Regions from separate parts of the Halobacillus sp. B23F22_1 genome, predicted to be linked through region 1. Evidence: riboswitches for the same ligand, from Rfam matches in the RefSeq annotation. Region 1 holds a riboswitch; each other region holds the start of a gene.
What was found. A riboswitch is a leader RNA that binds a small molecule or an ion and turns the genes downstream of it on or off. The one in region 1 is predicted to bind S-adenosylmethionine.
Positions count from the first base shown of each region.

Region 2: it holds a riboswitch for S-adenosylmethionine, as region 1 does, so the genes downstream of both, ACGTNH_RS17195 (assimilatory sulfite reductase (NADPH) flavoprotein subunit) here and metK (methionine adenosyltransferase) in region 1, are expected to answer to the same signal.
Region 3: it holds a riboswitch for S-adenosylmethionine, as region 1 does, so the genes downstream of both, ACGTNH_RS16745 (bifunctional homocysteine S-methyltransferase/methylenetetrahydrofolate reductase) here and metK (methionine adenosyltransferase) in region 1, are expected to answer to the same signal.

Region 1 covers NZ_JBIEKE010000001.1:1,505,814-1,516,628, forward strand. The annotation lists gene ACGTNH_RS07635 (o-succinylbenzoate--CoA ligase) at 1-1,406, shown strand, start outside; gene menC (o-succinylbenzoate synthase) at 1,393-2,496, shown strand; gene ACGTNH_RS07645 (hypothetical protein) at 2,519-3,271, shown strand; gene ACGTNH_RS07650 (hydrolase) at 3,329-3,670, shown strand; gene ACGTNH_RS07655 (DUF6612 family protein) at 3,739-3,933, opposite strand; gene ACGTNH_RS07660 (DUF6612 family protein) at 4,092-4,286, opposite strand; gene ytkD (RNA deprotection pyrophosphohydrolase) at 4,650-5,129, shown strand; gene pckA (phosphoenolpyruvate carboxykinase (ATP)) at 5,188-6,780, opposite strand; SAM riboswitch class I at 7,347-7,466, shown strand; gene metK (methionine adenosyltransferase) at 7,658-8,857, shown strand; gene ACGTNH_RS07680 (gamma carbonic anhydrase) at 8,895-9,410, opposite strand; gene ACGTNH_RS07685 (alpha/beta hydrolase) at 9,475-10,245, shown strand; gene tbcS (tetraprenyl-beta-curcumene synthase) at 10,260-10,815, shown strand, end outside.
Region 2 covers NZ_JBIEKE010000003.1:429,636-440,450, forward strand. The annotation lists gene ACGTNH_RS17185 (hypothetical protein) at 1-327, opposite strand, end outside; gene cysI (assimilatory sulfite reductase (NADPH) hemoprotein subunit) at 444-2,156, opposite strand; gene ACGTNH_RS17195 (assimilatory sulfite reductase (NADPH) flavoprotein subunit) at 2,176-4,005, opposite strand; SAM riboswitch class I at 4,162-4,279, opposite strand; gene ACGTNH_RS17200 (phospholipase) at 4,645-4,947, shown strand; gene ACGTNH_RS17205 (STAS domain-containing protein) at 5,731-6,564, opposite strand; gene hutH (histidine ammonia-lyase) at 6,766-8,295, opposite strand; gene hutP (histidine utilization transcription antiterminator HutP) at 8,393-8,833, opposite strand; gene ACGTNH_RS17220 (DUF3243 domain-containing protein) at 9,063-9,368, shown strand; gene ACGTNH_RS17225 (arginase family protein) at 9,412-9,636, opposite strand; partial or broken gene ACGTNH_RS17230 (urocanate hydratase) at 9,608-9,806, opposite strand; gene ACGTNH_RS17235 (LysM peptidoglycan-binding domain-containing protein) at 9,968-10,815, opposite strand, start outside.
Region 3 covers NZ_JBIEKE010000003.1:316,392-327,206, reverse strand. The annotation lists gene ACGTNH_RS16755 (NAD(P)-binding protein) at 1-275, opposite strand, end outside; gene metH (methionine synthase) at 391-3,846, opposite strand; gene ACGTNH_RS16745 (bifunctional homocysteine S-methyltransferase/methylenetetrahydrofolate reductase) at 3,809-5,689, opposite strand; SAM riboswitch class I at 5,778-5,885, opposite strand; gene ACGTNH_RS16740 (YjiH family protein) at 6,313-7,689, shown strand; gene ACGTNH_RS16735 (aspartate aminotransferase family protein) at 7,735-9,051, shown strand; gene ACGTNH_RS16730 (universal stress protein) at 9,236-9,670, opposite strand; gene ACGTNH_RS16725 (CBASS cGAMP-activated phospholipase) at 9,827-10,735, shown strand.

The DNA of each region.
Region 1 (10,815 bases):
GGGAATCGTTTACATTTAAAGAATTAAGGAATGATAGCCGGAAGCTAGCAAATGGCTTACTAAAGAAAGGGATAAATCCGGGGGATCATGTAGCTTTTTTATCAGCAAATCATCTTGATTATGTATTGTTTATACATGCTGTGAGCTATGTGGGGGCAGTGGCGGTCTGTCTGAATGTAAGGTTATCAGCAAAAGAGTTAGCTTATCAAATTGATGATTCAGATACCTGTAGTATTGTGGTAGATTCACAATATAAAAGATTAGGCGAACGAGCAATGAAAGAAAGTCAAGCAGACATTGATCTATTAAAGGTAGAACAACTGGCCAAAAGTGAAGAAACAATGGAGGTTAGAGAAACCCTACGATTGGATGAACGATTTACCATGATGTATACCTCAGGAACTACAGGTAAACCTAAAGCAGTTATGCATACTTATGGCAATCATTGGTTTAGTGCGATCGCTTCTGCATTAAACCTTGGTTTAACAGATAAAGATAAATGGTTGGTATGTTTGCCCTTGTTTCACGTAGGCGGTTTTTCTCTAATAATGAAAAATGTTATATACGGCATGCCCATCGTATTATTGGAGAAATTTGATGCTGAGGTCGTCAATGAGAAGATTATTCATCACCAGGTTACTTTAGTATCTGTCGTAACAGTAATGCTCCAAAGGCTTCTAAAAAATAGGAAACAAGCATATCCCATTACGTTTAGAGGGGCGTTACTTGGTGGAGGTCCTGTGCCTGAACCATTATTAAAAGAAGCCTATAAAGCTAATATTCCGGTTTTTCAAACGTATGGAATGACAGAAACGAGCTCTCAAATTTCCACCTTGCGACCAGGTGACGCTTTTGAGAAGTTGGGATCTGCTGGAAAGGCACTTACGCCTGCTAGCTTAAGCATACGAGATGACGGGAAACCTTGTGCTCCTAATGAAGTAGGTGAAATCCATGTGAAAGGTCCAATGGTTTCAGGTGGTTATTATCGTCATCACTACCAAGACAATGAATATTTAGCTACAGGTGACTTAGGTTATTTGGACGAAGAGGGGTTTTTGTTTGTTATTGATCGAGTCAAAGATATGCTGATTTCCGGTGGTGAAAATGTTTATCCCGCTGAGATTGAGAGTGTACTTTTAGAGGTTGATGGGGTGCAAGAAGCAGCTGTAACGGGAATTGAACATTCAGAGTGGGGGGAAGTTCCTGTTGCTTTTATAGTAGCCATTGACGATCATCCGGTAACGGAAGAAAAAATCCAGAGATATTGTAAGCAACGATTAGCTGGATTTAAAGTACCGGTTTCTATACATTTCATAGGAGAAATTCCTAGAAATGCCTCTAACAAAATAGTAAGAAGAAAATTGCACTCACTAATAGAAAAGGGAGAGAACCGTGAACATAAGTAAAATTAATTTAAATGAAATCACCATCCCTTTAAAAACTCCTTTTCAAACAAATAGTGGAAAGTTATCAGAGCGTTCGGTCATTATAATTTCGATTGAGGATACGAATGGAATGATAGGGTATGGAGAAGTTACTGCGTTTTCCCTCCCTTTTTATACCTCTGAAACCATTCAAACAGCTTGGCACGTTCTTAAAGATATTGTTATTCCTTCTCTTAACTTTGAGGAGATGCCCCATCCGAGTGACTTTTCTGAAGGTGTTTCTTTTATTAAAGGTAATCAAATGGCTAAGGCAGGAATAGAGGCAGCTTTATGGGATTTACATGCAAAGCAGTTGAATATAAGCCTTTCTAAGTTAATTGGAGGGGTTCGGAAGAATGTAAAAGCAGGAGCAGTACTAAGTTTAACTAGTCAATTGTCAACAGATGTTCCCCTATTGCTGGAATCAGGATATGAGCGTTTTAAGTTGAAGGTGGAAAAGGGTAAAGAAGAAGAAATCATTTCCCATGTTAGAGAGCGATATCCAGATTTACCCCTAATGATTGACGCGAATGGTATGTACAATGCAGAGGATATCCCAGGTTTAAAGCGCTTAGACCAATATAACTTAGAAATGATTGAGCAGCCATTTAGAACTGGGGATTTTTATTTGCATCAACAGCTGCAGCATCAAGTCACAACCCCGATTTGTTTAGATGAATCAATCCAAAGCTTTCAAGATGCTGTACAAGCCATTGCTATGGATTGCTGTCGCACAATAAATATAAAAATAAGCCGTGTAGGCGGATTAACGGAAGCTATTCATATACATGATTTATGTAAGAAACATCAAATTCCCGTGTGGTGTGGAGGCATGGTGGAGACAGGCATTTCTAAAGCTCATAATATTGCGTTAGCTTCCCTTAGCAATTTTACAATACCCGGAGATTTATCTCACTCTACGCGTTATTTGGAAGAGGATATTATTCAACCTTACATTAAAGTAAAAGAAGGCAGCATAGAAGTGCCTGAAGCCTCGGGTATAGGTTACGAAGTTGACAAGGCTGCTTTGGCTAGATTAACTAATAAATATTGGCATTTTCATGTGAATTAATCGAATAATAGGAGGCGGCATTTTGGGAACATTACTATATAGTGAAGAACAATTTCTTCATAAGCACTTTAGATATTATCTAGAGGTGGAAGACGAAGGGTATGAAACAATTAAAGGCGAACGTCTAAAGATAAAATCCGGTATCCAGCAGACCATTGATTACATCCACGCTTATATGAAATCAGAATTTCTGCTTACTTCAGCTTCCGTTCTTTCAAAAAGGTATGGTTATTACATTGCTACTGTTCCTATAGCAATGATGACTCTTTTTAATAAATGTCCTAACATGAAATTCGATAATATAAATCTTGTACTTACGAATAACGAGCAAAAATGGTTTCCTAAACTGGAGCTTATTTCCAAAGAAGTAACTGAACCCGGTAAAATTGATCGGGATAAATGGTTGCAAAAGGAGGTAACGAACCTTTTCACGCATCACGTACGTCCCTTATTTTTGCACATCAACCAGTTAACTCGACTTTCAATGGACGTAATGTGGGAAAACATAGCGATATATATGTTTCGTTTTTATGAACGAGAATTAGACCAATGGTATGGTCCTAAGACGGTAAGAAAACTTAAAAAAGATTTTTATTATATTGTGGAGCAGCTTCCAGGAGAGGCTTTTGGGGAAAAAACAAATCCTTTCACTTATTTTGTAAAGCAGCCTTTGCTTGAAACAGGAGCACGACAACGAAAGTGCTGTTGTCTCTCTTATAAGCTTTATAAAGACAGTAATTATTGTAAAGTTTGTCCGCATTTACACCATAAGTAATTTTACGTTATAAAAGTCTCACTTTTGCTAAACCTAGAGTAAAGGAGGCTTATGATAATGAATAAAAGACCTTATTATGTGAATATTGGGACCCGGGAGATTTCGATTAATCATGATGCTAATAATGATGATTTTATTATTCATGCGGATGAAGAGGACTTGTTATTATTAAGAGAAGTATTTGATGAAATGTACAATTCTGACACCAGGTCTTTTTTTAGAGCTCATGTTCCTTTTGACCCCTATCATAGAGATCAGTCTAATGATGAATTTGATGAGGGAATGAAGTCTGCCTTTAGGATGATCTATGATCTCGGCGATGAAAAAACGAAGCAGCATATTTCATCGATGGGTGTGTTAGAGGATTTAAATAATAATGAAACGCCGCTTCAAGATTGAAGCGGCGTAGATTGTTATTAAGGGTTGTTTCTGGCGTCTGGTAAATCTTCAGCTTTTTCGATGATTTCTTATGGAACTTCAATTTCATTTACTTCATTAAAATTGCTATAACTTCCATTCTTTGTTTGATGGATAGAGGTTTCTTCACCTTCCATATTCACGATAAAGCTCATCTTCGCTTCCAATTGTTTCGGATAGTAACTTTCTTTATCTATTTCAAAAGTGTAATTTACTTGTTTAACTGTTATTCCTTCAAAGCATATTCCGGCATAATACCTTCCGGGAGCATTTCATTGACAGATTCCTCATTTAAAGCCTGAATGTTTTCCCCTTCTGAGCTAAAAGGAAGGAATTTTCTTCCAAGTTGAATTCATCTACTTCGAGGATTTCTAGTTGGTTTACAGGGGGCTGTTCTTCTGTACTAATCTGATCCATTAACGAGTTCTTCTGGAGCTTTATACCAGCTTTCTTCGCCAGGAACAGTCATATACATGCTGTCTTCCGTATAATACTCTTCCATGGATTGGCACATGAATTCATTGGTTTGATAAAAATTAACAGGATCCATTTGCATATCGGAATTCATAGTAGTCTGTAAAGGGATTCCATTTGGTATTCCTTCTTCAGCATCCTTAGATTATATGTTCATCTTTTGACTCATTTCCATGTCCATAGAGAAGCTGTCTAACTCTTCAGAAGCTGCAGCTCGAATACTTCTTTATCTTTCTCTCCTTCTGCACTTGAACAAGCAGAATCAAAAAAGAGAAGGCTGAATACAGCCAATGTAAATATATTATTTCTCATCAGGAGCCTCTTTTAATGTTGGTTGAATCTATACGATTAACTAACAGAAGGTTTCAATTAAGTGAAGATTTGTGTAACACAAGTGTAATATTCACTATTGTTTTTAATCTGCAGAGCTTATGATACGATTTAATGCAGAAGTACATAACTAGATATTAAAGGCAGATGAGCTAACGTGAAAACTTTTTATGATTATTACAGAAATCAAGTGAAACTCTCTTTTGAGGATCACCCATTCTCAACTGCACCAAAGCATGTTTGGGTTATTTGCCGATTCAAGAACCAGTGGCTTCTTACAAAGCATAAAGATAGAGGTTTGGAATTTCCTGGCGGCAAAGTCGAAAAAGGAGAAGGAGCTAAAGATGCAGCTGTGCGTGAAGTGAAAGAAGAAACGGGGGCAGAGGTAGAGAACCTCCACTATATCGGCCAGTATTATGTAGCAGGTAAAGGCGGCACCATTGTAAAAAATGTATACTACGCGAGCATTTCTGAACTTATTGAGCGGCCTCATTATTATGAAACAGAGGGTCCTGTATTGCTTGCTCATATACCTGAAAGTATAAAAAGTAATGCTCTTTACAGCTTCATGATGAAGGATGAAGTCTTAACAGAGTGTTTAAAAGTCATTAAAAATAAACATATGGACGCTCATTAAAAAACCGTGCATCCCATGCACGGTTTTTTCTATATATTAAGGAAATGAGGAAAAATAATTATTCTTTGCCGTAATTCGGTCCTGCATTCGCAATTTCAGTACTTGCATGTTTAAACTTCTTGAAATTCTCATGGAATTGATTGGCAAGTTCATGAGCTTTTTCATCGTATGCTTGAGAATCCTCCCACGTTTTCCTAGGAATTAATACATCATCAGGAACTCCTGGACAATGAACTGGAATGTTTAAGCCAAATACAGGATCGGTATACGTGTCCGCGGAATTTAATTCTCCTTCGAGTGCCGCGTGAATCATTGCTCGTGTGTAGGTGAGTTTCATTCTCTGACCTTCTCCATAAGGCCCACCTGTCCATCCTGTATTTACTAAATAGACGTCTGAATTAAACTGGTCTATTTTTTCTCCGAGCATTTCTGCATAAACAGAAGGAGCTAATGGAAGAAATGGAGAGCCGAAACAAGCGGAGAACGTTGCCTGGGGGGAAGTTACCCCTCGTTCGGTTCCTGCCAATTTGCTGGTATAGCCGCTAAGAAAGTGATACATCGCTTGTTCTTTCGTTAACTTACTTATAGGGGGGAGCACGCCAGTTGCGTCAGCCGTAAGGAAAACAATCGCATTTGGATGACCCGCCACACTTGGAACAATAGTGTTCTTAATATGGTGAAGCGGGTAGGCAGCTCTCGTATTTTCAGTTAACGTTGTGTTGTCATAATCAGGCTGCTGTGTTCCTTCTTGTAAAATAACATTTTCCAATACAGCGCCAAAATGAATAGCATCAAAGATTTGAGGTTCTTTCTCATAAGAAAGGTTGATGCATTTTGCATAACAGCCGCCTTCTATATTAGAAATTCCATAATTCGACCAGGCATGTTCATCATCTCCAATTAGTTTACGATCGGGGTCTGCCGATAAAGTTGTTTTTCCCGTTCCTGAGAGCCCGAAGAAAAGAGCGACATCTCCTTCTTTACCAACATTAGCTGAACAATGCATTGAGAGCACGTTTTGTTTAGGTAAGACATAGTTCATAACTGAAAAAATAGATTTTTTGATTTCCCCGGCATATTCCGTTCCTCCGATTAGCACGACTCGGTGTTTAAAGGAAATCATAATGAAAGCTTCTGAGTTTGTACCATCTACTTCGGGATCAGCTTTAAAAGTTGGTGCAGAGATGACAGTAAATTCAGCATCATGGTGATTTAAATCGTTTTGGTCAGGACGAATAAACATTTGGTGAGCAAATAAGTTATGCCAGGCGAACTCATTAATCACTCGTAAAGGTAGGCGGTATCTTTCGTCTGCACCGGCAAAACCGTTAAATACAAAAAGTTCATCACGTTTTTTTAAATAGTCCAACACCTTATGATAAAGCTTTATAAAAGTGAGTTCGTCAATGGACTGATTGACTTTTCCCCAATTTACATTCTTAGTAGATTCTTCATCCTTAACAATAAATTTATCGTGTGGAGAACGACCAGTATATTCACCTGTAGTTGCTTGAACCGCTCCACTATTAGTCAGGGTGCCTTCTTTACGTGAAAGGATTTTTTCTACTAGTTGTGGGACTGATAATTGGTGATGAACATTTGATTCATTTAATAGTTGAGATAAATCAGACATCTGATTAATTGCGCTCATATGTGTCTACCCGCCTTTACTTTAAAGATTTGGTGCTACTTTGAGATAAAGTATAACACATTCAATTTATTAGTCCATACTATTGAATGAAATTGCTTTCTTTTTATTTTATTAATCATTGAGCTATATTGTTATTGATGGAAAGTAATCGGCATTGTGAAAATCGTTTAGGAGACAAAACTGTTGATTGACTTATCAGAGCAAAAGGAATTTAAGGTATTGGATCAGTTTTTCGTACTGCTCTGAAATTGTTTCAAAATCTTGAGGGCATGTTTGAGGTTGAATCTTATTACAGGGATAGTATCACTAAAAAAATTCAAATAGTAGCACCAATAAGGAAGCCTTGTAGAGGCTATTAAACAATAAACGGCTCTAACTTTATGGATAGGTCTTATAATGTCTATTCCCGGACTAGGTAATAAAAGAAACTTATTTTATCGAGATGGTTATAATCGTTATAAAATGATTAAAGACACGTGGCAAAAACGGCTCCTGTTCCCTTTCATAATGGGAAAACTAATTGACATGGTTGCGGGATTTCGATACTATTAGTCCGAACGGATACTCTCTTATCCAGAGTGGTGGAGGGACAGGCCCAATGAAGCCCGGCAACCCGTCAGACATCTGACATGGTGCCAACCTGCAGCAAGATCCCTATTTTTCCAGGAGATCTTGGACGATAAGAGCGAAAGGAATAAGTACCTTTCCTCTTTTAGAAGGAAGGGTTTTTCTTTATGTACACAATATACATCCTTTCATATAATAATTTATTTAACTATAAAAAAACGAGAAGTTTTCCTTTAAGTTAAACTTCTATAAACATACTGGAAAGAGTTCCGTCCAAACTTTGTATTTACAGAAGGAGGAGTTTTAAAGAATGCCTGCTAATCGCCGGTTATTCACATCAGAATCAGTAACAGAGGGGCATCCTGATAAAATCTGTGATCAAATTTCTGATGCGATATTAGATGAAATTTTAAAAAACGACCCTAATGCAAGGGTGGCATGCGAAACTACAGTAACAACAGGACTCGTCTTAGTTTCAGGGGAAATTAGTACAAATACGTACGTGGATATTCCCGCTATCGTTCGAAGAACAATAAAAGAAATCGGTTATACGAGAGCCAAGTATGGTTTTGATGCCGATACTTGTGCCGTACTAACGGCTATAGATGAACAGTCACCAGACATTGCTGGTGGTGTGGATGTAGCATTGGAATCAAGGGAAGGTCAGATGAGTGAAGATGAAATAGAAGCTATAGGGGCAGGAGACCAAGGCTTAATGTTTGGTTTTGCGAATAACGAAACGGAAGAATTAATGCCTCTTCCTATTTCTTTAGCACACAAAATTGCAAAACGCCTATCCGACGTAAGAAATGATGGTACTTTAAGTTATTTACGCCCTGATGGTAAAACACAAGTTACTATCGAATATGATGAAAAGGATCAGCCTGTAAGAGTCGATACAATAGTGATTTCAACTCAGCACGCTGAAGAAATCACCTTAGAGCAAATTCAGCACGATTTAAAGAAACATGTTATTAATCCTGTGGTTCCTAGTCAGCTGATTGACGAACAAACAAAGTATTTCATTAATCCCACTGGACGATTTGTAATTGGTGGACCTCAAGGAGATGCAGGATTAACAGGACGAAAGATTATTGTGGACACTTACGGCGGATATGCTCGCCACGGCGGAGGAGCTTTTAGTGGGAAAGATGCAACTAAGGTAGACCGTTCAGCAGCCTACGCTGCTCGTTACGTAGCGAAAAACATAGTTGCTGCGAAATTAGCTCAATCCTGTGAAGTACAGCTTGCTTACGCTATTGGAGTAGCTCAGCCTGTATCTATTTCAATCAACACATTCGGCACTGGTAAAGTACCTGAAGAGATGCTTGTTTCAGCTGTACGAGAATTGTTTGACTTACGACCGGCAGGCATTATTAAGATGCTTGATCTTAGACGTCCCATTTATCGTCAAACCGCAGCTTATGGTCATTTTGGCCGGACAGATATTGAGTTTCCATGGGAACAAACAAATAAAGCTGAGTTATTAAAAGAAAAGCTGAATAAATAATAAAATGGGCGCCGTTTAATGATCGGCGCCCATTTTATTAGGAAGACTGCATGCCTTTGTAAACCTGGCCTTTATCTACATAACTAGCTCTTATCCGGTTCAGTTCTTGGTAATCTTCTTCAGTTAAATCACGTACAACTTTTGCTGGTCTTCCCAAAGCCAAGGTGCGTGGAGGGATAACTTTTCCAGGTGGTACGAGACTTCCGGCTCCAATAAAAGCCTGTTCACCAATTTCTGCACCATCCAAAATTATCGACCCCATTCCAATGAGTGCTTTCTCTTTAATATGGGCAGAATGTAAAGTAACCTGATGTCCTACCGTTACCCCATCTTCTATTTTTAGTGGGATATCAGGGCTTTGGTGAAGCATACTTAAGTCTTGGATATTTACTTTATTTCCAATATAAACTGGAGCTACATCTCCCCTGATGACTGTTTTAAACCAAACACTACATAAGGATCCAATCGTAACATCCCCTGTAATCACTGCGTCGTCAGCAATAAAGGCGCTATCGTCTATCATCGGCCTCTTTCCTTTATATTCGTAAATCATAGCGAACCCCCTTATAATTATGATAAATTCAGTATAACAAATAGAGGATAGGGAGAACGATGGAATGACAGGTGAAAAAAGAGCTACGATTATAATAGTGCATGGAGCCTTTGAACACGCAGGCCGTTATGTCCATTTAGTAAAAAAGCTGGAACAAGATGGCTTTGAAGTTAAGATAAATGATCTTCCAGGCCAAGGTATGTCAGAGGGCAAGAAAGGACATATTCGATCCTTTAATGATTACATAAAAAAAGTGAGCGAGTGGGTCGAAGAAGCGGACAAAGATTTACCTGTCTTTTTGTTAGGGCATAGTATGGGGGGGCTTATTGTAACAAGAACACTTCAACAATTAAAAATAACTGTAGACGGCGTTATATTATCCTCTCCAGCTTTTAGTATAAAAAATGGAGCGAGCAAACCCATGGAAGTTTTATCGAGAGGATTAAATATCGTGTGGCCTGCCTTTAAGGTATCATCTTCTTTAGCGCCAGAGACGGTTACAACCAATCAAGAAATGATCGCAAGTGATCAAAGTGATCCATTAATCATTGATAAAGTGTCCGTAAGATGGTACATCGAATTTCAACGCTCGATAAAAAAAGCTTTTAAAGAGGTAAAATATTTTCCTGATATCCCATTACTTATTATGCAGGCAGGAGATGACTTGATTGTAGACCGCCGACGAACATATCAATGGTTCAATTTAGTGTGTACTTCCGAAAAATTTTATAAAGAGTGGCCTGGCTACTATCATGAAATATTTAATGAAGTGAAGTGGCAGCAACCATATCTTTATTTGTATAATTTTATACAACAGCAACTGATCAAGCAGTAAAAGGAGAGGTTAATGTGGGTGAGAAAGTTCCTACACGTGCATTCCCATTAATGGTTCGCGTTTATAAGCAAGTTTTTCCTTATGTTCACAAACAATTGAGTCACTGGAGAAAAAAAGCCGAAGCCATACCAAACCAAGAATTAAAAGACCAGGCAGTAGCCAGCATTAAATTAAAAACGTTTCATTGTGAGGGGGGCGGGATTTATTCTCTGCTTGCTAAAGAAAATTGGAGGGAGGCTGTGCAGTTTATTGTAGCATATCAAACCATCAGTGATTACTTAGATAATCTGTGCGACCGGAGTACCTCAATGGATCCTCAGGATTTCCGTATGCTGCACCATTCTATGACTGATGCTCTTAATCCATCTAATGAACTTAAAGACTACTATTATTACAGAGAGGATAAGGACGATGGAGGTTATTTACATTCCTTAGTGCTGACGTGTCAAAAAGTTTTAAGAAATGTGCAGGACTATCCAAAGGTGAACGCCTATACTACTCAGTTAGGCGGTTTATATAATGACTTGCAAGTAAATAAACATGTACGGGTAGAAGAGAGAATCCCAAGGC
Region 2 (10,815 bases), on a different contig from region 1:
TTGGAATTTCTTTAAGACAGAAAAAGACTGTCCTCCACCTAGCTCATCCTTGCTAGATGGAGAACACTCTTTTTCATTTCCTAGCAGACAGTTTTGAGGGGCTATTTTACTTCCTTGAACGGTAGGGCGCATGGCAGGAACAAGAACGGCTTTATATCTTTGCATATTAACTAGTGCCACGTCGTCATCCACTAAACTAAACACATCAAGATCTATGTTTTTTCCCTTCACCCGTTGCAAAAGCAAGATTAAGCTTTTACAAATTAAATCATCTCCTGAATTTCTCGATCCTGACTCTCCATAAGTAGATAAAATTAAGTATGACATCAGCTCCCCCTTTTTCCCTAAATGAACATTGCTCTCATTATATGCAGCAAATAAACCGTTATGAATCCACTTTAACGTTAAAAAGCCTCAGGTATGTACATACCTGAGGCTGCTATCTAGCTGTGAAATTCCACTCCTGAATGAACAGCATTAACGTAACCAGCTCTTATAACATAATCACCGAAGTGCTCATTCTCTGTTCGTTCTTTAGCATAATTATGAAGGATAGGATTCAGTTCCTGCAAAATTTCTTCTTCTCCAATGTTTTCCCGATACAATTTGTTGAGTCGATCCCCTCTAAATCCTGCTCCTAAATACATATTATATTTACCAGGTGCCTTGCCTATAAAGCCTATTTCACCTAAGGCAGGACGAGAGCAGCCATTCGGACACCCGGACATGCGTATGACAATTTCTTCGTCGCGAAGTCCGGCTTCATCGAGGATATTTTCCACCTTATCAATTAAAGTAGGTAGATATCGTTCTGCCTCAGCCATAGCTAATCCACACGTTGGAAAAGCAACACACGCCATAGAATTTCTCCTTAATGCAGAGTTGTGCTTCCCATCGATTAATCCATAATGACTGACGAGTTCTTCTATTTGATCCTTATCTTCTTCAGCAACATTTGAGATAATCAAGTTCTGGTTTGGTGTAAGTCTGAAATCTCCTTTGTGTACTTTTGCAGTTTCTCGTAAGCCCGTCATTAGAGGATACTCGTCAGAGTCTTTAACGCGTCCATTTTGAATGAACAGCGTGAGATGCCACTTGTTATCCCCTTTCACCCATCCGTAACGGTCTCCGTTATGATCAAATGTGTACGGTCGCTCCTCTTCAATTTCCCATCCTAGACGTGCATTGAGTTCGTCTCTCATCCAGTCTAGTCCTTTGCGGTCGACCGTATATTTAAAGCGGGCATTCTTCCTCTCTGAACGGTTTCCGTAATCGCGCTGAATGGTAAGAATTTTCTCTGCCACATCTAAGGATTGCTCTGGTTTACAAAAACCAACCACTCGCGACAGCTGAGGATATGTATTTGTATCCCCGTGCGTCATACCCATACCGCCGCCAACAGCGATGTTGAAACCTTGCAGTTTGCCATCCTCTAAAATTGCAATAAAACCAAGATCCTGAGAGAAGATGTCTACATCATTAGAGGGTGGAACAGCAACGCCAATCTTAAACTTTCTCGGTAAATAAAGCGGGCCGTAAATCGTTTCCGTTTCTTCTTCTCGACTGTCGAGTACTTTTTCCTCATCTAACCAAATTTCATGGTAGGCTCTCGTTTTTGGAAGTAAATGATCACTAATTTGCCTGGACCAGTCGTACACTTCGGCATGAATGTCGGATTGGTACGGATTGGCATTACACATTACATTTCGGTTTACATCCCCACAGGCAGCAATGGTATCCATTAAAGAACTATTCATCGCCTGAATGGTCTTTTTCATATTCCATTTTAAAATTCCGTGCAGCTGGAATGTCTGCCTTGTCGTTAATTTAAGTGTGCCATTTCCGTGTGTATTCGCAAGGTCATCCATCGTTAACCATTGCTCAGGTGTGGCCACCCCGCCTGCTAAGCGTACACGGATCATAAACTGATAATTCGGCTCCAATTTCTGCTGTTTTCGTTCATTTCGTACATCCCGATCGTCCTGCATATAACTTCCATGAAACTTTAAAAGTTTAGTCTGCTCATCTGGAATACCAGCGCTGAGCCGTTCTGCAAAGCTTTCTACAAGTGACCCTCTTAAGTAATCACTCTCCTCTTTTATTTTTTCCATTTCGCTAGGTGGACCGTGCTGTTCAGGAAATCTATTGTTCGTCATGCTTTTTTCCCCTTTCCTCTTAATACACATCACGTTGATAACGTTTGGCTTTACGCATATCAGCCAAGTATTGGTCAGCTTGTTCATCAGACATTTGGCCTTCTTGTTTCAGAATTGTCAGCAGAGTATCTTGAACGTCTTTTGCCATATACTGCTCATCCCCACATACATAGACATGTGCTCCGTTCTGCAGCCATTCATATAATTCTTTGCTGTGTTCAAGCATGCGGTGCTGCACGTATACTTTTTCCTCCGTATCTCTAGAAAAAGCAACATCCATTTTCGTCAGTATGCCTTCCTTTAACCATTGCTGCCATTCCGTTTGATAGAGGAAATCACTAACAAAATGCTGATCGCCAAAGAAAAGCCATGATTCCCCGTCCGCTTCCGTCTCTTCCCTCTCTTCTAGAAAAGCACGATACGGTGCCACCCCTGTACCGGCTCCAATCATCACAATAGGGGTTTCTGGATTTTCAGGAAGCTTAAAATTTTGATTTCGTTGTATAAAGACCGGCAGAGTATCTCCTGGTTCGGATCGCTCTGCACATTGCACGGAGCAAACTCCCGTACGCGGACGTCCATGAGCATCGTATCTCACAGCCCCAATCGTTAAATGAACTTCCTCTGGATTGGCCTCGGAACTGCTTGCGATGGAATAAAGACGGACAGGAATTTTACGAAGAATCGTGATAAAATCATGAACCGACCCCTCCCACGGAGCAAAATCTTGCACAAGATCAATTAGATCGCGTCCTTCTATATAGCCTTTTAAATCTTGGGAATTCTCTGGATTTATAAGCTCCTTTAGAGTTTCATTAGAAGAAAGAGATGCAGCTTTTTCTAACAAAGGCTTTGTTAAGCTCGTAATCTCAAAATGTGTCGTGAGGGCTTCACGGACAGAACGAATTTCTCCTTGCTTATTGATCGTCACTGTTTCTTCTGGATTCCATCCCATCGCCTGGATCAATTGCTCAACAAGCACGGGATCATTTTGTGGAAAGATGCCTAAGCTGTCTCCTGGTTTATACTGTAAACCTGAACCCTCAAGATCAAGCTCAAGGTGACGTGTTTCTTTGTTGGAGCCGCGGCCATTAAGATTAATATTTTCCAAAATTTCCGCATGGAACGGATTTGTTCTCGAGTAGACAGCGGGCGTATCTGCTAATGCATCAGCTGGCACCTCTTCCGCTACCGAACCACCGGATCCCTGCCCTGAATCAAGTTCTGCTACGGCCGCTTGAAACCACTCTTCAGCCGGCTCTTCAAAGTCTAAATCGCAATCGACTCGGGCAGCTAATCGTTCAGCACCTAATTCTTCCAGACGGTGATCAAATTCCTTACCTGTTTGACAGAAAAACTCATACGAGCTGTCTCCTAGTGAAAGGACAGAGAATCGCACACCTTCTAGCTTCGGTGCTCTTTTACTATGGAGGAAATCATATAAAGATAGTGCGTTATCAGGAGGATCTCCATCTCCATGAGTACTCGTCAATATCAATAAATCTTCTACCTTCTTCAATGCTTTCGGCTTAAAATCGTCCATCGAAGATACGGTCACGTTAAAATTTTTCTGTTCTAGCTTTTGTGAAAAGTCTTCAGCAAGCGACTGACAGTTTCCCGTATGAGAACCATACAAAATCGTTATTTCTCTTGTTTGACTTGCCACTGCTGCATCATTCGTTTCAGATGCTTGCGGAAAATCTTGCACAGCTGCATCTGTACCACTTAGCGGTACAGCCAAATATCCACTCAACCAAATTCTTTGATTTTCCGTTAAGGTAGGAAGCAGCCGATTCAATTGATCTGCTTGCTCCTGATTAAAAGGACTGTTCTTTTCCTTTAACTGCAACATTTCCACCTCACTCCATTTCGCATTGTAATCATAGCTGTTTACTCGGATTTAAATATAAAAAAATGTTTAAACGACTTCCTCCTCTTAAACATTAGCAAAAAACCCCCGCTTCTTAAAAGATAAGAAGAGAGGGTTTGATTGTAATCACCATTCTTCTTATCTTTCAGACGCTTCTTGCCTCTGCTGGAATTGGCACAGTATCTATTATATTCAACATAGACCCGTTGCCGAGGTTTCAAAGGGCCAGTCCCTCCACCTCTCAAAATAAGAAAACTCATATGCAATTAATGTAAAGTCATGAATGATAAATATGTTATGCTGAAATCGATGAATTGTCAATAGATTCCGAATAAATGACATAAATTCATTTTTAATTTTCAGTAGTCCTTTTTTAGAAAGCAGGCTCAATTCATAACCGTACTTCTCTTCTGACCATACCCAGAGGAAAAAATCAGTGTCAATTACAGATTTCTTTTCTCCATCCTTATTCTCAGCATTCAGTCTCAGAACATCTCGGTGCAGAATACTCGTTATCTTTCTCCTCTATAGTTATTACACTAAGCAAAACTATTTCAATGCCATATGATATAAAAGAGGGGTTAAAACCTCATGCAACTATGGAAAGAAGAGGATAACATGCACAATTATGCTAACCACAGAAGACGTTCCCCGTTTTGCCTCTTTCCGGGCTACAACTGGTGTGGGCCTGGGTGCAGCGGACCTGGAAGACCGATAAATGCAGTCGATGCGGCCTGCAAGTCCCATGACAAATGTTATTTAACTTATCGAGATTATTGTTTATGCGATCAAGCATTTATTAGACGATTAGAAGAATTACAAAATCCTTATACGAGAGAAGGCAGGCATGCTCGTAAGATGCTGCATTACATGAGGATACAGCGAATATTTACGTGTGGCTTTAGAAAACCTCGGTTTTAATAAGTATCCTGGAAGCCAGGCTCCTCCGCTTGTAGAAAAACCTAAGTTTTTCTATAAGCTTTTTTCTCGCCTTCAGGAGCCCAGACCATCGAGACCGCTGAAAAACTAAAGGTCGATGAAAGATAGAATTAAAAAAGCGTCCAGGCCAGTGCATCGCGGGAACAGCGCGAGCCGAAGATCCACTTGGTCAAGTGATCTTCTTGACCAAGTCAGCTGAGGCCGTGCCCGTGACAAGCTTCTCCCGAAAATCGATTCGTGAGGCTCTTTAAGATTAGACAGGACTTTTTCAGTGACCTCATACCACCCTTTAGCGGACGAATCCCCTAATCTCTATCAAGGCAGCAAAATTTTCGTGTCATATTTTCTTACATAACACTATAAAAGGTGTATTTAAAATGCTACATTAAAATTAATCAAAGTTCACTGGGAGGGATAACCATTAGAAAAACAAAAAATGTTAACCTGTTGACTTTTTTAGTTCTTGTTCTCAAGGTATCACTTTCTAAGAACTTTTAACGGAAAGTACGAATTAAAAACAAGCTGCATTAAGCATAAATAATCCGAACGATTGTGTGTAATCTGTTCGGATTATTTATGTAAAATAGATTTAAAACATTGATCCCTCAAATTTCTTCTCTTTCCTCCAGAATCTTTAACTCGCGCTGCTGCCCCAGGAGGCTTCACTTTTTTGTCTAAGCTATGATCCATTTATACTTCTCTGAGCCGGATACTTTACTTATTGCCCGACCTCTTTTCATTTTATTCGATCTATACCTTCAACTCTCAATTTTTCCCGTGTACAAAGTATTCATTTAATGCTTGTTGCAGCGTTCCTAAGGTTTTCGTTTTTTTGTTAAAAGTGATTCCTGATTTCGTCATCTCACTTACAATTTCCTTTCTTATACCTGTAATTACAGTTTCACACCCCATCATGGATGTGCCGTCAATAATTTTCATTAACTCTACAATAATTTCGCTTTCCATTTTTGCAATCCCGGATAAATCCATAATCAACGTTTGAATCCTTAAATCTGCAACCTCTGCCAGCACCTTCTCATTAATAATCCCTGCTCGAAATGAATCTATAGAACCAATTAAAGGCAATATACAAATTAATGGGGTTATAGGGATAATAGGCACCGATAAATTCTCTACCAATTCTCTTTGAGACTTAATTAATGAATCTTTATATGTAGAGTAACTTAAGAAGAAAGTATTTAAGAATTCATCTACTCGATTATTAATTTCTTGCTCCAATTGAAAAAATTCTTCCATTTTGACTTTATTTATTCGTTCATAATACCTTTCAATAAAGTTCCAAAATGTTCTTCGAATGGCCTGTACCCACTCCAGTTTAAATGATAATGCTATGGAATGCGTAGCCCACGCAATCCCCTCTTGCTTCGCAAACTTTTTAAGTTCTTCATCTTTTCCATCTATAATGTAAACAACGAGTTGATTCGCATTAGTTACGAGATCGATATTACCGATTTGCAGAATTTCTTCTATTTTATCTTTTACGTTTACTGCTTCTGATAATAATGTTATTTCAAATAAGTGTTTATTTTCCGTAATGAAATCTTTTAAAGTATACGAAGAATGAAAAGTAAATTCCATTATAAATCCTCCTTATAAATATTTTTTGCATTTTATAGGCCCAATTATGTTTGTAGTATAATTGTTTAAGAATCAATATTTCAACCTTGTACTACTAATGATTATTCCAAATTTTCTTAATTTTCACAAGTGATCGGTTACATTACCTCCTAAAAGATAAAGCAACTGATCACTTGGCAAAGCAAAAAAGTATAAAGCCATTTAAGCTTTATACTCGGCTTGTTCTCCTATTCGTTTTAAGCTCCAATCAAACGACTCAAGCGTCAGCCATGAAGAAAGTGCTTCAATATCTTTTGAGAATATTCGATCCTCTGTAATACTAGGTACCACTTCCCTGCCTTTTGCTAATAGCTTTTTTGCAGCAGAAGAAGCTGAAGCTTTTCCTCGGTATTCCAGCGCCTGCATGGCACAAATAAGCTCAATAGCCAGCACTTTTTGTGCATTCAAAATGATCTGGTAAGCGTGCCGGGCTCCAGTGGTCCCCATGCTGACGTGATCCTCCTGATTAGCTGAGGAAGGGATGGAGTCAACGCTTGCTGGATGAGCAAGGGTTTTATTTTCCGATACGAGAGAAGCCGCTGCGTACTGCATAATCATTGCACCCGACTGCAGCCCTGGATTGGCACTTAGAAATGCCGGCAGACTGTTGAGTTGAGGGTTGACGAGTCTTTCAATCCGCCGCTCGGAAATGTTAGCCATTTCAGCTACGGCTATTTTTAACAAGTCCATTGCTAAAGCAATTGGCTGTCCGTGAAAATTGCCTCCTGAGAGAACAACATTTCCATCCTCTAGAATAAGCGGATTATCGGTGGCTGCATTCATTTCGATCTCAAGTTTTTCTTTGACATACGCAGCACTTTGTCGTGAAGCTCCGTGAACCTGAGGAATGCACCGCAGTGAATAGGCATCCTGGACTCGCTTCTCCCCCTGGTGAGTCGTCAGTTTGCTATCTGATGTTAGAATTCGTATTCTCTCAGCTACTTCCATCTGCTCCTGATAACCGCGTACTTTGTGGATTTCTGGGTGAAAAGCGTCAATGATACCTTCTAACGATTCTAGCGTCATAGCTGCAACCCAGTCACTTTGGCAAAGTATCTTTTCCGCTTCGATATAATTAATAACACCCATGGCTGTCATTGCTTGAGTACCATTAATAAGCGCAAGCCCTTCTTTTGCTTTTAGTGTAAGAGCAGTGTAACCAAGCTGATCATACACCTGCCTTGTCGTTTTAACCTGCCCTTTATAATGCACCTTCCCTTCTCCGATAAGCACTAAGGCGAGGTGGGAAAGGGGGGCTAAGTCCCCTGAAGCTCCTAATGACCCTTGGCTTGGTATGACGGGAATAATCCCTTCATTAGCTAAGTCTCTCAGCCGCTCAACGATGCAGAGACGTACACCTGAGAAACCTTTAAGTAAGGCATTCAATCGTAAAACTACCATAGCTTTACTTACTGGCTCAGGAAAAGGATCACCAAGACCGCATGCGTGTGACCGTATGAGATGCAGCTGTAAGGTGTCAACATCTTGATTGTGAATAAGAACGTCACTGAACTTCCCGAACCCGGTAGTAATGCCATAGACGGTTTCTCCGCGAGCTACGATCCCTTCTACAACTTCTCTGCTTTTTCTCACCCTTTCCATGCTGTCCGTATCTATTTCAATCAGTTCATCTTTATATATAATAGATTTCAATTGTTCTAGTGTTAGCGAGGAACCGTTTAATTCAATCATCGCCATTTCTCCTTTCTCAATAAAAAAGAAGACGACAATGGCATGCGAAATACCATTGCCGCCTCCTCATAACTAATGACTATAGGCAGCCCTTTTATTACCCTATATGATTAATTCCGAGCCCGAATGTCTCATGCTCGAGCCCTTTTACCGGCGCGCCAATCGTTCCATAGAAAGCTACGGCCAGCCATTCTCCTTCATCAAACTTTTCATAAGGAGAGCCACGGACAACAGCAAAGCTCAGCCCCACTGTCCTCATCATTTCTCCAGCAGCCATCTGCCCGCGCATAACTCCTTCTAATGCTTCTAAAATTGCATGATAAAGCGCATGCGTTTCGCGATAAAGTTCGTCTGATATTATATGATTTCTTTTCGCAGAAGTTTCAACAGCTGAAATGACTTTCTGCATGTTCATGGAACCTGACTTTCCACTGCAATAATCAACGTCCTTTAACTGTTCTGTAAAAGGTTCTAACTCATCCAGTGTTAAAGAAGCAACAAGCATCGCTAGTTTTCCTATCGGAATTTTTTGAGTCATCAGCTTCACCTATCCAGTCGTTTCTAATTAAATTGTAAACGCTTTCCAAGTGGAAAGTCAAATGCCGTTAGAACCGTGTCCCAGCACTATTTCCTTTATACATTAATAATAAATCATCTGCTAATTGTGTGACTTAATCCAATATTAACTATCTCAATATAATTTTATTGTTTAATACTTGCCTGAAAGTGGAACTAGAAGATCATAATATATAAAAGGAGTGTTACTCATGGCAGAGAAAGATCCTAAGCAAGCAGCAGCTAAAATGAGTGAAGATAAAAAAGAGGATATTATGCAAAACTTCCAAACGTTTAAAGACTATTTAGGCGACCAAGTTCAAAAAGGCGAGAAACTGGGTCTTGGTGAAGAAGGTTTAACGAAAGGTGCTAAACGTGTTGGTGACTATTTAGCTAAAAATGAAGAACCTAAAAATCGCGAAGAGAAAGTGCTGAACGAACTTTGGAATGTTGCCAATGAAGACGAACGCAAGCATATTGCACACGTTCTCGTAAAATTAACAGATGAAACCAACTAATAGATGAAGCCTGGGTCCTTTACTAAAGAATCCAGGCTATTTTTTATTCAGTTTCGTGCCTCCTGCAATAACCCGTCAAAAATGACAGCATAATGTGGACAGCGCTTTTTACTGCCATGTCCCCTACATCTTTACGCGGGTCCAGACATACGATATCCATCGCCTTCACCTTTTCATGTTCGCCTGCCATTTCAACAGCATCAAACAATTCATAGGTATACATCCCACCAGGAGTCGCAGCGTGAGCCGATATAAATCCAGCTTCCAGCCGTCATTTGACCATACATCATTAACCCTTTTTGATCTAACTCGGGAAAGTGATCCCAATTCGCCCAAGCCGGCACTAAATTTAAGTTTGCAATCAGTACTTTTAGGAGCATCCTTGTGGGAAGGAAAAACGGCAACAGGTTTGCCTGATTGAATGAGTAATGTTTCTTCTTCATTAAAAGAACAGCTCGTAAGGTATTACACCTTTTTATTAAGATCGCTTACTTATATTGTAAAGTATTTTCAGTGAAAAATCGAAAGCAGAAAAAATATCTCTTACAACGTTGTTGTAAGAGAAGTGAGTCTGATCCAAAAGTATGCCGAATATATTATTAACCATTTGGTATCGTCAATTGCTGACCAACTCTTATTAAGCTTGGGTTTGAGAGATTATTAGCTGTTGCGAACTTCTGTACAGTCGTGCCATAACGCAGGGCTATGCTATAAAGCGTATCTCCAGCTTTTACTACATAGGTCGTCACAGGGGGACCGGGCAGTACTAGAACTTGACCGATACGGATGAGGCTCGGATTTTGTAATTGATTGATAGAAACCAGCTCGGTTACGGTCGTTTGATTTGATCGTGCGATATTGTAAAGGGTATCTCCAGCTTTTACGGTGTAAATCTTTGGAGGTGATGCGGGTGTTTGGCCAGAAATTTTAAGGGCTTGACCGATACGAATCACATTGGCATTCGAGAGTTGATTGTCAGAGACAAGTTTGGATACCGACGTATTGTATCTAAGTGCAATACTATAAAGAGTATCCCCTGCTTTCACAATATACGTTCTTGATGAAGCGGAAGGTTTGCCGCTTATTAAGTCAGAAACCATTACAAATTGGTATCCTTGAGCTTTTAAGCTTGTAATGATGCCTGGCAAAGCCTCCGGGGTTCCCGAAGCCCCTGCTCCTGTATGCATTAAAATAATGGAGCCAGGTACTATATTATTCAATACTCTGCTTCTAACGTCAGCTGCTGAATTTCCTTTCCAGTCGACCGTATCTATGTTCCAGTGAATGGTGTGCGTATATCCCGCGTTTCCAACTTCAGTAAGGACTGTGGAATTAACCGAGCCAAACGGCGCTCGAAAAATAGGCTTTGAGGACCGCCCCGTCGTGCTTTTAATGATGGTTTCTGTTCGATCAAGTTCGTCTTTCATTTGAGCAGCCGTCAGTTTTG
Region 3 (10,815 bases), on a different contig from region 1:
GCCTCTATCACTTGTTGATTAACGAGGGAGTCATTTGTGGCGGCAATGATTAGAAAAGAATCTTTAACATCATCGGGGGAGAAACGCTTTTTCTTCCAGTGAATTTGCTCGTTTTCAGAAAGGGATCTCAGGCCGGAAGTGACTTCAGGACTGATTACCTTAATAAGTGCACCGCCGCTTAACAAATTGTAAATCCTTCGCTCCGCAATTTTTCCCCCGCCAACAACTGTTACACGTTGCCCCGCTACATCAACCATTAATGGGATCCCACTCACTTCAGATCATCCTTTTTTCTTTCAGTGTACCAGAAAAGGTACCAGGTACACAGAAAAGTAAAATCGGTACCAGGTACACACTTTGTATCATAGTGTACCTGGTACCGGTTTTGTATTAATGCACATTAAAGTAACGTGCTTCTGGGTGGGCGAAGACAATGGCTGTGACGGAGGCTTCTGGTTCCATCATGCATTCTTCCGTTAGTTCTACGCCGATTTGTTCTGGTCTAATTAGTTTAAATAATTTTCTCTGGTCCTCTAATTCGGGACAAGCAGGATAACCAAAGGAGTACCGCTGACCCTGGTATTTTGCTGAAAAACGCTCCTGCATTGTAAAGTCCGTAGCATCTGGGAATCCCCATTTATCTCTCATCAGCTGGTGAATATGCTCTGCTAATCCTTCAGCTGTTTCCAGGGCGAGAGCCTGCAGGGCATGACTCTTCAAGTATTCCCCGTCTTCTTTGAGTTTAACGGCTTGATTACGGATTCCTTTTCCCGCCGTTACTGAGAAGAAACCGACGTAATCCATTTCTCCACTGCTCACTGGACGCAAATAATCTGCCAGGCAAAGATGCGGGGCACGATTTTGTCTCGGGAACGTAAATCGTTCAATGATCGTTTTCTGATCGTTTGGATCATAGATAATCACATCATCGCCATCAGATTGAGCCGGGAAGAATTGGTAGAGAGCTGAAGGTTGAATCGTACCTTCTTTTTGAGCTTTCTCAATCAATTCGTCCACCACTTCTTTTAAGTGCAACGCCTTTTCGTTTTTCTCCTCTAATAGTTTAGAGAATTTACCTTTTAAGCCTAAATGGTGGCTAATTAACATTTGCATATTAATGTAAGGCTCGATGTGAGCGACGGAATAATTCTTCAAAAGGTGCTGTTTGAAATCGTGAGGCTGAAAAACAGGTACCGTTTTAGAAACGGTGGAAACAGGTTTTTCTGCTACGGCTGTAGAGGCCGGCTGTTTAGCTGCTTGCTCTGCACCTCTAGCAATCGCCTGCTCTTGTTTTTCCTGCTGTTCGCGGATCAAAAGCTCACGATCTTCTTTTTGGCTTAGTCGGTTTGATAGGGAAAGTCCATCCATAGCATCTTTTGCATAAAATACAGTGCCTTCATATTGGGGAGCAATTTTAGTATTTGTGAACTTTCTTGAAAGTGCTGCCCCCCCAACTAGAATCGGAATATCGATTTGCTGCTGTTTTAAATCTTGAGCAGTCAGTACCATTTGCTGGGCTGATTTGACGAGCAGACCTGAGAGACCGACAAAGTCCGGTCCTTCATTTTTTATTTGTTCAATCAATTCGGTAGAAGTGACTTTAATACCCAGGTCTACGACTTCAAAGCCATTGTTGCTCAAAATGATATCGACGAGGTTCTTCCCGATATCATGGACATCTCCTTTAACAGTAGCAAGAAGGATTTTCCCTTTTTTATTGGACGTATCATCTTTTTCCATGTGTGGTTCAAGGTAGGCGACAGAAGTCTTCATTACTTCAGCACTTTGTAATACCTCCGCTACGATTAATTGGTTATCATTAAATAATCGTCCGACTTCAGCCATACCATCCATTAAGGGACCGTTAATGATTTTTAATGGTGTTTCATACGTTTCTAGAGCTAGGTCCAGGTCTGGGACAAGTCCTTCTTTTGTTCCTTCCACAACGTAATGAGCGAGTCTTTCAGGCAAGCTCATCGTAGCTGTAGGCACTTTAACTTCTTTTTTCTTCCCACGATAAAAAGCTGTAAATTTCGCCAGCGTAGCATCTGTCGTTTGAAATAGAAGCTCGTTGGCCTGGTCGATTTCTTCTTGTGCAATAGACCCGAAACGCTCTAGCTTTTCAGTATTAACGATCGCATAGTCGAGCCCGGCTTTTGTACAATGGTAAAGGTATACGGCATTTAACACTTCTCGTCCAACGGGAGGAAGACCGAATGAAACGTTGCTGACGCCTAGAACAGTTTGACAGTTTGGCAGTTGTTCTTTAATTAACCGGATTCCTTCGATCGTTGCCTCGGCAGAGCCTATATATTGCTCATCTCCTGTACCGACAGGGAAGACGAGAGGATCAAAAATAATGTCTGATTCACTTAATCCGTATTCTTCAACTAAAATATCGCGGGAACGAATGGCAATTTCAAGTTTCCGCTCAGCTGTAACGGCCATACCTACTTCATCAATCGTACCTACAACAACCGCGGCACCATACTGCTTAACTAACGGAAGAATCTCTTTAAAACGATCTTCGCCGTCTTCTAAGTTAATCGAGTTAATGATCACTTTTCCTTGTGAGTAGGTAAGGGCTTTTTCAATCACATCCGTATCGGTGGAATCGATAATTAGCGGCACTTTCACCTTGTTAATCACTTGTTTCATAAAGGCTTCCATATCCCGTACTTCATCACGATCTGGATCAGCTAAACAAATATCAATAACTTGCGCACCTTTTTTTACTTGCGCACGAGCGATTTCTGATGCTTCTTCAAACTTTTCTTCCGCAATCAGACGTTTAAACTTACGCGAACCAATTACATTTGTTCGCTCTCCAATTAAAATAGGACGATCATTTTTATCCTCATAAATAAAAGGTTCAATACCTGAAACGGCATGAGGGTGACTTTTGGGAGCTTCTCTAGGTTCATAATCTTTTATAGCGTCTACCAGTGCTCTTATGTGATCAGGCGTCGTTCCGCAGCAGCCGCCGACAACGTTCAGCCACCCTTTCTCAGCGAAGCCGGCAATTTTTTCTGCAAGGGATTCTGGTGTTTCATGGTAGTTTCCTTCTTCATCAGGCAGCCCGGCATTAGGGTAACAGCTGACAGAGGTTGTGGCCAAATCGGATAGAGAACGAATATGGTCTCTCATAAATTCCGGACCGGTTGCACAGTTTAGTCCTACTACAGCAGGTTTCATATGTTCAAGGGACAAGTAAAAGGCTTCAATCGTCTGGCCGGCAAGTGTAGTTCCCATAGGCTCAATGGTGCCAGAAACCATAAGAGGTATTTCCTTCCCAAATTTTTTAAAAGCTTTAGATATCCCCAGATAAGCTGCTTTCACATTCAGCATATCCTGAGAAGTTTCAAGTAAAAGAAGGTCAACGCCGCCTTTTAAGAGTCCGCGAGCCTGTTCCTCGTAAGCATTCGTTAAATGTTCAAAAGTTGTCCCGCCTGTAACCGAAAGGGTTTTTGTCGTTGGCCCCATGGCACCGGCTACAAATCGAGGTCGATCCTCAGTTGAATGCTTTTCAGCTGCTTTTTTAGCGAGTTGTGCTGCTTTTATATTGATTTCTTCAGCTAAGTGACCCAGTTCATATTCATCGAGTACCAAGTCGGTGGCACCAAATGTATTGGTTTCAATAATATCCGCTCCAGCTTTAAGGTACTCATCGTGGATCCACTCAATAACTTTAGGCGATGTAATATTTAAATATTCATTACATCCATCGTATAATTCTCCGCCAAAATCTTCAGGGGAAAGGTCGGCATCCTGGAGCATTGTCCCCATGGCTCCGTCTAAAACTAAGATCCTATTTGATAGATGCTGATGAAATGGTGTTGTTTCCATTTAAAACCGTCCTTTCTGAACGCTGCTGATTCACTTCTTTAATATAGTTAGTTAATTCTACCGTTATTTCATAGCGTAGAAATGGTGTAATTAAATAGATACCATTGAACAGCTCGGCTGCTGTATCAATTAGTGACTTAGCGATAGCAATTCCTTCTGCCTGCGCAAGAGCAGGGTCATGGCTGACACTCTCCATACGCTTTCTAATTTCATCAGAAAGTGTGATGCCAGGTACTTCATTATGCAGAAATTCAGCATTTCGTGAACTTGTAAGCGGCATAATACCGATGTAAATGGGTGCCGATATGTGCTTTGTTGCTTCGTAAACTTCTCTAATTTGTTCCCCGCTGTAAACGGGTTGGCTAATAAAGTAGTCAGCTCCGTATTTAATTTTTTTCTCAAGGCGTCCGACGGCACGGTTGAGGTTTCGGACGTTGGGATTGAAGGCAGCAGCAACTGAAAAATTTGTATTCATGCCAAGCGATTTTCCGGAAAAGGAAATGCCTTGATTTAATTGTTTAATATATTGAATCAAATCAAATGATGACAGATCATATACAGACGTAGCTCCAGGGAAATCACCAATTTTCGTAGGGTCCCCGGTAATGGCTAAAACCTCTGTGATCCCCAGCGTATGCAGTCCCATCAAATGGGATTGAAGTCCAATTAAGTTACGATCTCTACATGCGATATGCACAAGAGGGTTGATATCATATTTCTGCTTAATAATGGAGGCAATGGCAGAATTGCTGATCCTTGGTGAGGCGAGCGAGTTATCAGCAAGTGTAACAGAGTCAACACCAGCGTCTCTTAATGCTTGCGCTCCCCTCATATATTTATCCGTATTCAATTTTTTCGGGGGATCAAGTTCTACAATTATTGATGACCGCTCGGCTGCTATTTCATGGAGGTGTGGGTTCGTATCCTCAATTTCCCTAGGTGTTTCAACCTCAGCTTTAGCAGGTGAGACCACCTTATTCTGAATTGGTTTTTTTCCTTTTACTTCTTCTGCAATAGCAGCAATATGCTCAGGAGTTGTTCCGCAGCATCCTCCGATTAAACGTGCTCCTTCTTCATAAAGAGAGCGTGCACTCGTTTTAAAATAATCTGCATCTGTTTTATAAACAAGCCGGCCATCCTGATAAGCAGGTAAACTGGCATTAGGGTAAGCAGATAGAACAGCTTTTTTTGGCAGAGGCACGCCTTCTAATGCTTGGGTCATATGATAGGGGCCGAGACGGCAGTTGATTCCAACCACATCTGCTCCAATATTTTCTAATGTAGTTAAGGCTTCGTTTAGAGAAGTTCCATCCTGAAGAACGCCAGGTTCATGCATAGAAACTTGAGCAATAATAGGAAGCTTCGTTTCTTTTCTCGCAATTTGTAAAACGGTTTGGAGCTCTTCAAAGTCGTAAAAGGTTTCGAGTAAAAGACCATCTACACCTTCAAATAACATACAGTATAACTGTTCTCGAAAGCTGCGTTTAATTTCTTCAAGCGAGACCGCCTGCTTACTAATTGCTCGAGTTCCTCCGATTGTACCAACGACATAATTGTTCTCAGCAGCAGCTTGTTTCGCAATTTTGATGGCAGCTGTATTAATTTCCTTAACTTTATCTTCAAGTCCGTAACGGGAGAGTTTAACGTAATTCGCACCGTATGTATTGGTTTGAATGATCTCAGCACCGGCTTCTACGTAGGCTTTATGAACATTTAATACCTCGTCAGGGTGGCTGCGGTTTAAATCTTCAAAACATTGATCAATGCCGTAAGAATAGAGAAGGGTTCCTAAAGCTCCATCTCCTACAAGAGTTTGTGTTTGAAGAGCATCTCTCAAATTCATACATTTCCTCCTTAGTGGTACCGAGTACCGTGATAAATAAAAAAAGCCTTCTTATAAGAAGAAGACTTTAATTCGTAATTAATCCTTCTTCTTATCTTCCAAGTTTTTTAATAACTTGCTGGAGTTAGCACCATACTGTGGAACAGTGGTTGCTGAGGCTTCATCGGGCCAGTCCCTTCACCTCTCGAGATAAGAAAGCATATGAAATTTTCCTGGATAAAACATTGTTGCGACTTACATTACACTAAATAATGTTAGTAATCAAGCGAATATTCGTAATTTTTCATTTTTATTCTATTATACTTGAAAAATATTACATTGATGTATGCATATAACAAATTATTAGATCTAAATACATACTTTCACTTCGACATAGTTTGACATTTGTAATTATAATGGAGTGAATTTTCTCAATATTAAAACATGTAAGCGGATTTCTGATATACTATTCAAAAGCCTGATGTAAAGCCATTTTCAACCAATTTAAAAACAATTCATTTAATTTACTTTCCTCTATTGAATTTTTATGCATTAAAATGTATCATTAAAAACCGCAAACCCGAAATAAGTCATATGTACCAATAATATATACAAAATTCATTCATTGATGGGGGAATTACACTATGGAAATAGAGAAGAAGGAAATGCAAGTAGCATCAGGGTACACAGCAGGCCAGCTTATGAAGTTTTTAATACCTTCTATTATCGGGGTATTGCTGTTTCTCGTCCCTGTTTCAGTTGACGGCACAGTCACCATCGGGTTAGGAATTTTAGCAGACGGCCTTCAAGGAGCGATTTCTGAATATATTCCTTTGTTTATGACCATTGTGCTTTGGGTGTCTGTAGTGGGGGCTTTTGTTATAAAAGTTATCAGTCACCCCGGCATTAGAAATCATAAATTTTTATCGAGCTTGTTTGATATTGGAGTATTTTGGATTGTACTTCGTGCTTTAGGGGCTGTTTTTGCTACGATGACCCTTATGGGAATAGGACCTGAAGTCATTTCTTCTGAGTTAACAGGACAAGTTGTTCTTTTTGATTTAATACCTGTCTTAATGGTTTGGTTCTTATTTGCCAGTCTATTTATGCCGCTCCTTCTTGAGTTTGGCCTTATGGATTTTATAGGCTCTGTTGTTCGTAAGGTAATGCAGCCTTTATTTAAACTTCCGGGGCGTTCTTCTGTGGACGCTCTGGCCTCTTGGATGGGTAGTGGAACGGTAGGCGTATTGCTGACCACTCAACAATATGAAGGAGGCTACTATTCAAAGCGAGAAGCTGCTGTAGTAGCGACTAACTTTTCTATTGCTTCCATTGCCTTTAGTTTAGTGATCGCACGGTTCATTGGTATTGATCACATGTTCGTTCAGTTTTATTTTACAGTAGCTGTTTGCGGAGTAGTTGCTGCGGTTATTTGTCCACGTATTCCTCCGCTTTCAAGAAAGAAGCACACGTACTATGAACCAGTTGGAAAACAAATTGATGAAGCTGTACCTGCTGGCGTATCCAGTTTTCGCTGGGGAGTCGATCAGGCTGTAAAAAAAGCAGACCAAGTGAAAAGTGCAAAAGATGTTATCAGCCGTGGGGTGTTTAATGTAGCTGATATATGGCTTGGTTTAATTCCACTCGTTATGGCGCTCGGAACGATAGCTTTAATAATTGCCGAATTTACACCAATTTTCACGTTTTTATCTTATCCATTTATTCCTTTACTGACGTTACTGCAAATCCCGGAAGCTGCTGAAGCTGCTCCGGCGATGATCGTAGGTTTTGCTGATATGTTTCTTCCGGCTGTCGTTGGTTCAGGTATTGAATCTGAACTTACTCGATTCATTATCGGCGTAATGTCTCTTACACAACTGGTGTACATGTCAGAGATCGGGATCTTACTTATTAAATCTAAAATCCCGCTAAACCTATTGGAACTGTTCGTAATTTTCTTGCAGCGTACGATTGTTACACTGCCGGTAGCAGCACTTATGGCTCATCTATTATTCTTTTAAATCTAATGTTACGATAAATAGAAATTGTTGTAGGAGGATTTGGTTATGGGAAACGATTGGAGTCACCTGGTAGATAACATGTCAAATCGTTTAGCACCAAGTATGGCAAAGGATCATCCGAATTTGCCGGTCGTTAAAGAAGAAGGCTGCTATTATTTTGGCGTGGATGGGAAAAAATATTTAGATTTTACTTCGGGCATTGCTACTACAAATGTCGGGCATCGCCATCCGAAAGTTGTAGAAGCGATCAAACAAGGAGCAGACGAACTTGGGCATGGGCCTTCTGGGGTTATTATATATGAATCAATATTGAAGCTGGCTGATCGTCTAGCTGAAGTCATGCCTGGTAACCTAGATTGTTTCTTTTTTGGAAACAGTGGGGCTGAGGCAATTGAAGGGGCCATAAAATTAGCGAAACATGTAACTCAGCGGCCTTATATTGTTTCATTTATCGGTGGGTTTCACGGCAGGTCTATGGGAGCTTTAAGTGTGACAAGCTCCAAAAGTAAGTATCGAAAATTTCTTCAGCCTTCAGGATCTTACCAAGTTCCATATGCACAAGCAGATGATTGTCCGGCTGGACTAGACCCTGAACGGTATGTAGTTGACCAACTGGAGAAAGATTTCGAACGGTTATTTGCTCATCAAGTGACACCAGATGAAGTGGCGGCTGTATTAGTTGAACCTGTTCTTGGCGAAGGAGGATATATTGTCCCTCCAAAAGCATGGCTTCAAAAAGTAAGAGAACTATGTGACCAACACGGTTTATTACTTATTTTCGATGAAGTACAGACAGGATTCGGTCGAACAGGTGAGTGGTTTGCCTCTCAAACGTTTGATGTCACTCCGGACATTATGGCCATTGCCAAAGGAATTGCCAACGGCATGCCGCTAAGTGCGACTGTTGCTTCGAATGAGCTGATGAAGCAGTGGCCGCTAGGAAGCCATGCTACTACATTTGGGGGCAACCCCATTGCCTGTTCAGCTGCTAATGCCGTATTAGATGTTATAGAAGAAGAAAATTTACTCGAAAATACGAGAAATGTAGGGTCGTATGCAGCAGAAAAGCTTAATGAAATCAAAGCAAGGCATTCCGTAATCGGACGTGTCCGTGCAGTGGGGCTGATGATTGGAATCGAAATTATTGATCCTCAAACAGGCTCACCTAATAGTGAAGGTTTATTCAGGGTGTTAGATACTGCTCTGGAAAATGGAGTTCTATTTTACTTTGGAGGGAATCAAACGGAAATCATCCGCATGATTCCGCCATTAACCGTAACAAAAGAGCAGATTGATGAAGGACTTCGCATGTTTGATGAAGCCTTAACGGCTTATGAGAAAGAAGTTGGAGTTCATAACTGACTGAAACGAGTCTGTTCATATAAAGGATAGGCTAAGCTTGTAGAGAAACTACTTGTTTTTCTACAAGCTTTTTCTTGCCTTCAGGAGCCCAGACCATTGTGGCCACTGAAAAAAAGTAGAACTTTAAAAAGCGGACTGTGTGGAATTTAACTCCCTCACAGTCCGCTTTACTTAGGCTCTTTTCTTATTTAATAACTAAAACTGGACATTTCGCATGCTGAACCACATTGTTGCTGACGCTTCCTAAGAAAAATTTCTTAACATTACCTAATCCGCGATTGCCAATTATAATTAAATCGATGTCGTGTTGATTCGCATAATCAGTAATTTTTATCCCGGGGTTGCTTTCGCTTTTTCCAACTAAAGCTTCAGTGACAATCGGGTGGTGAATAGTTTTAAACTCTTCTTTAATTGCTTCTAAATCTGACTTCAACTGTTCGGCTAGTTCTGTTCCGATACTTTCAGACATTTTTGCATTTGTAAACGGGCCGGTCGGTTTAATAACTGAAACTACATGAACTTCTGCTTCACTATTGAACTGTTCTTTAGTAAGTGCTTCTTGTATAGCTTTCTTACTAAGTTCAGAACCATCGTACGCTACTAAAATTCGTTCTTTCATTATAACCACCTTCCTTGGAGTTATAATATTAATCTTTTCCTACTTCCATTTTACCATACAGGAAACAATATTTCTGCCCTTCGCTTTCATTCTTGCCGAATGAAGGAAGCTGATCATGGTTACACTGAAAGTAAATGATAAATTTAGGTGGCGCCCGTGAAAATATTATGTATTGATGGCGGAGGGATTCGCGGCATTCTTCCTGTAACTATATTAAAAGCAATTGAGAAGGATACAAAAAGACCAATAGGAGAATCATTCGATTTAGTAGCAGGGACGAGTACAGGAGCTATCATCGCAGCATCTATTGCTTTACAAAAAAGGATGGAGGACGTTCTTCACTTTTATCAAAAGTATGGGGAAAGAATATTTACAAAGCAGGCAAAAGTCGGACTTTTAAAAAGTGTATATAGTGATCAAGATTTAAGAAACATGCTGCAAGAAGTTTTTAAAGAAGTGAAGCTGGCAGATATAGAGCAGCCGCTACTCATTCCTTCAGTTGATATTACCCAAGGAAAACCATTCTCCTATCGGTCTTATTCAGATAAAGATGATAAAGGAATAAGCGATATTTTTTTATGGGATGCTGTACTGTCATCATGTTCTGCTCCTGTCTACTTTCCACCCAACAACATCTCTCAACGATACTTATCCATTGACGGCGGACTGTGGGCTAATAATCCGTCTATGGCAGCAATTACAGAATCAATTAAATCATTTAATAAAGGTTTAGAAGAAGTGAGGGTTTTATCATTTGGAACAGGAAAGCAGAAAATTGAATTTTCATTTTCCAAAAATAAGTACTGGGGGTTAAGGCAATGGATGCCTTTAAAGATTCCTTCTTTAAAAACAAAACCTAAACTACTGGATCTGGCATTACATTTGTCTTCAGAATCGGTTTCTTATCAAAGTCAAATATTGTTAGGAGAACAGTATTTGCGAATTGACGAGGATCTATCTAGAGAAATCCCTTTTGATGATATTCTCTGTATGGAAGAACTAAGCACATTAGGGGAAAAGGTGTACGCCCAGCATAAAGAAAAGATTCTCGCGTTTTTATTTTGAACGCCAATGACGGCGTTCTTTTTTTATGGATTAGAACCGATTCAATTCAGTTTTATGTATAATTGGTTTTACCAATTAGT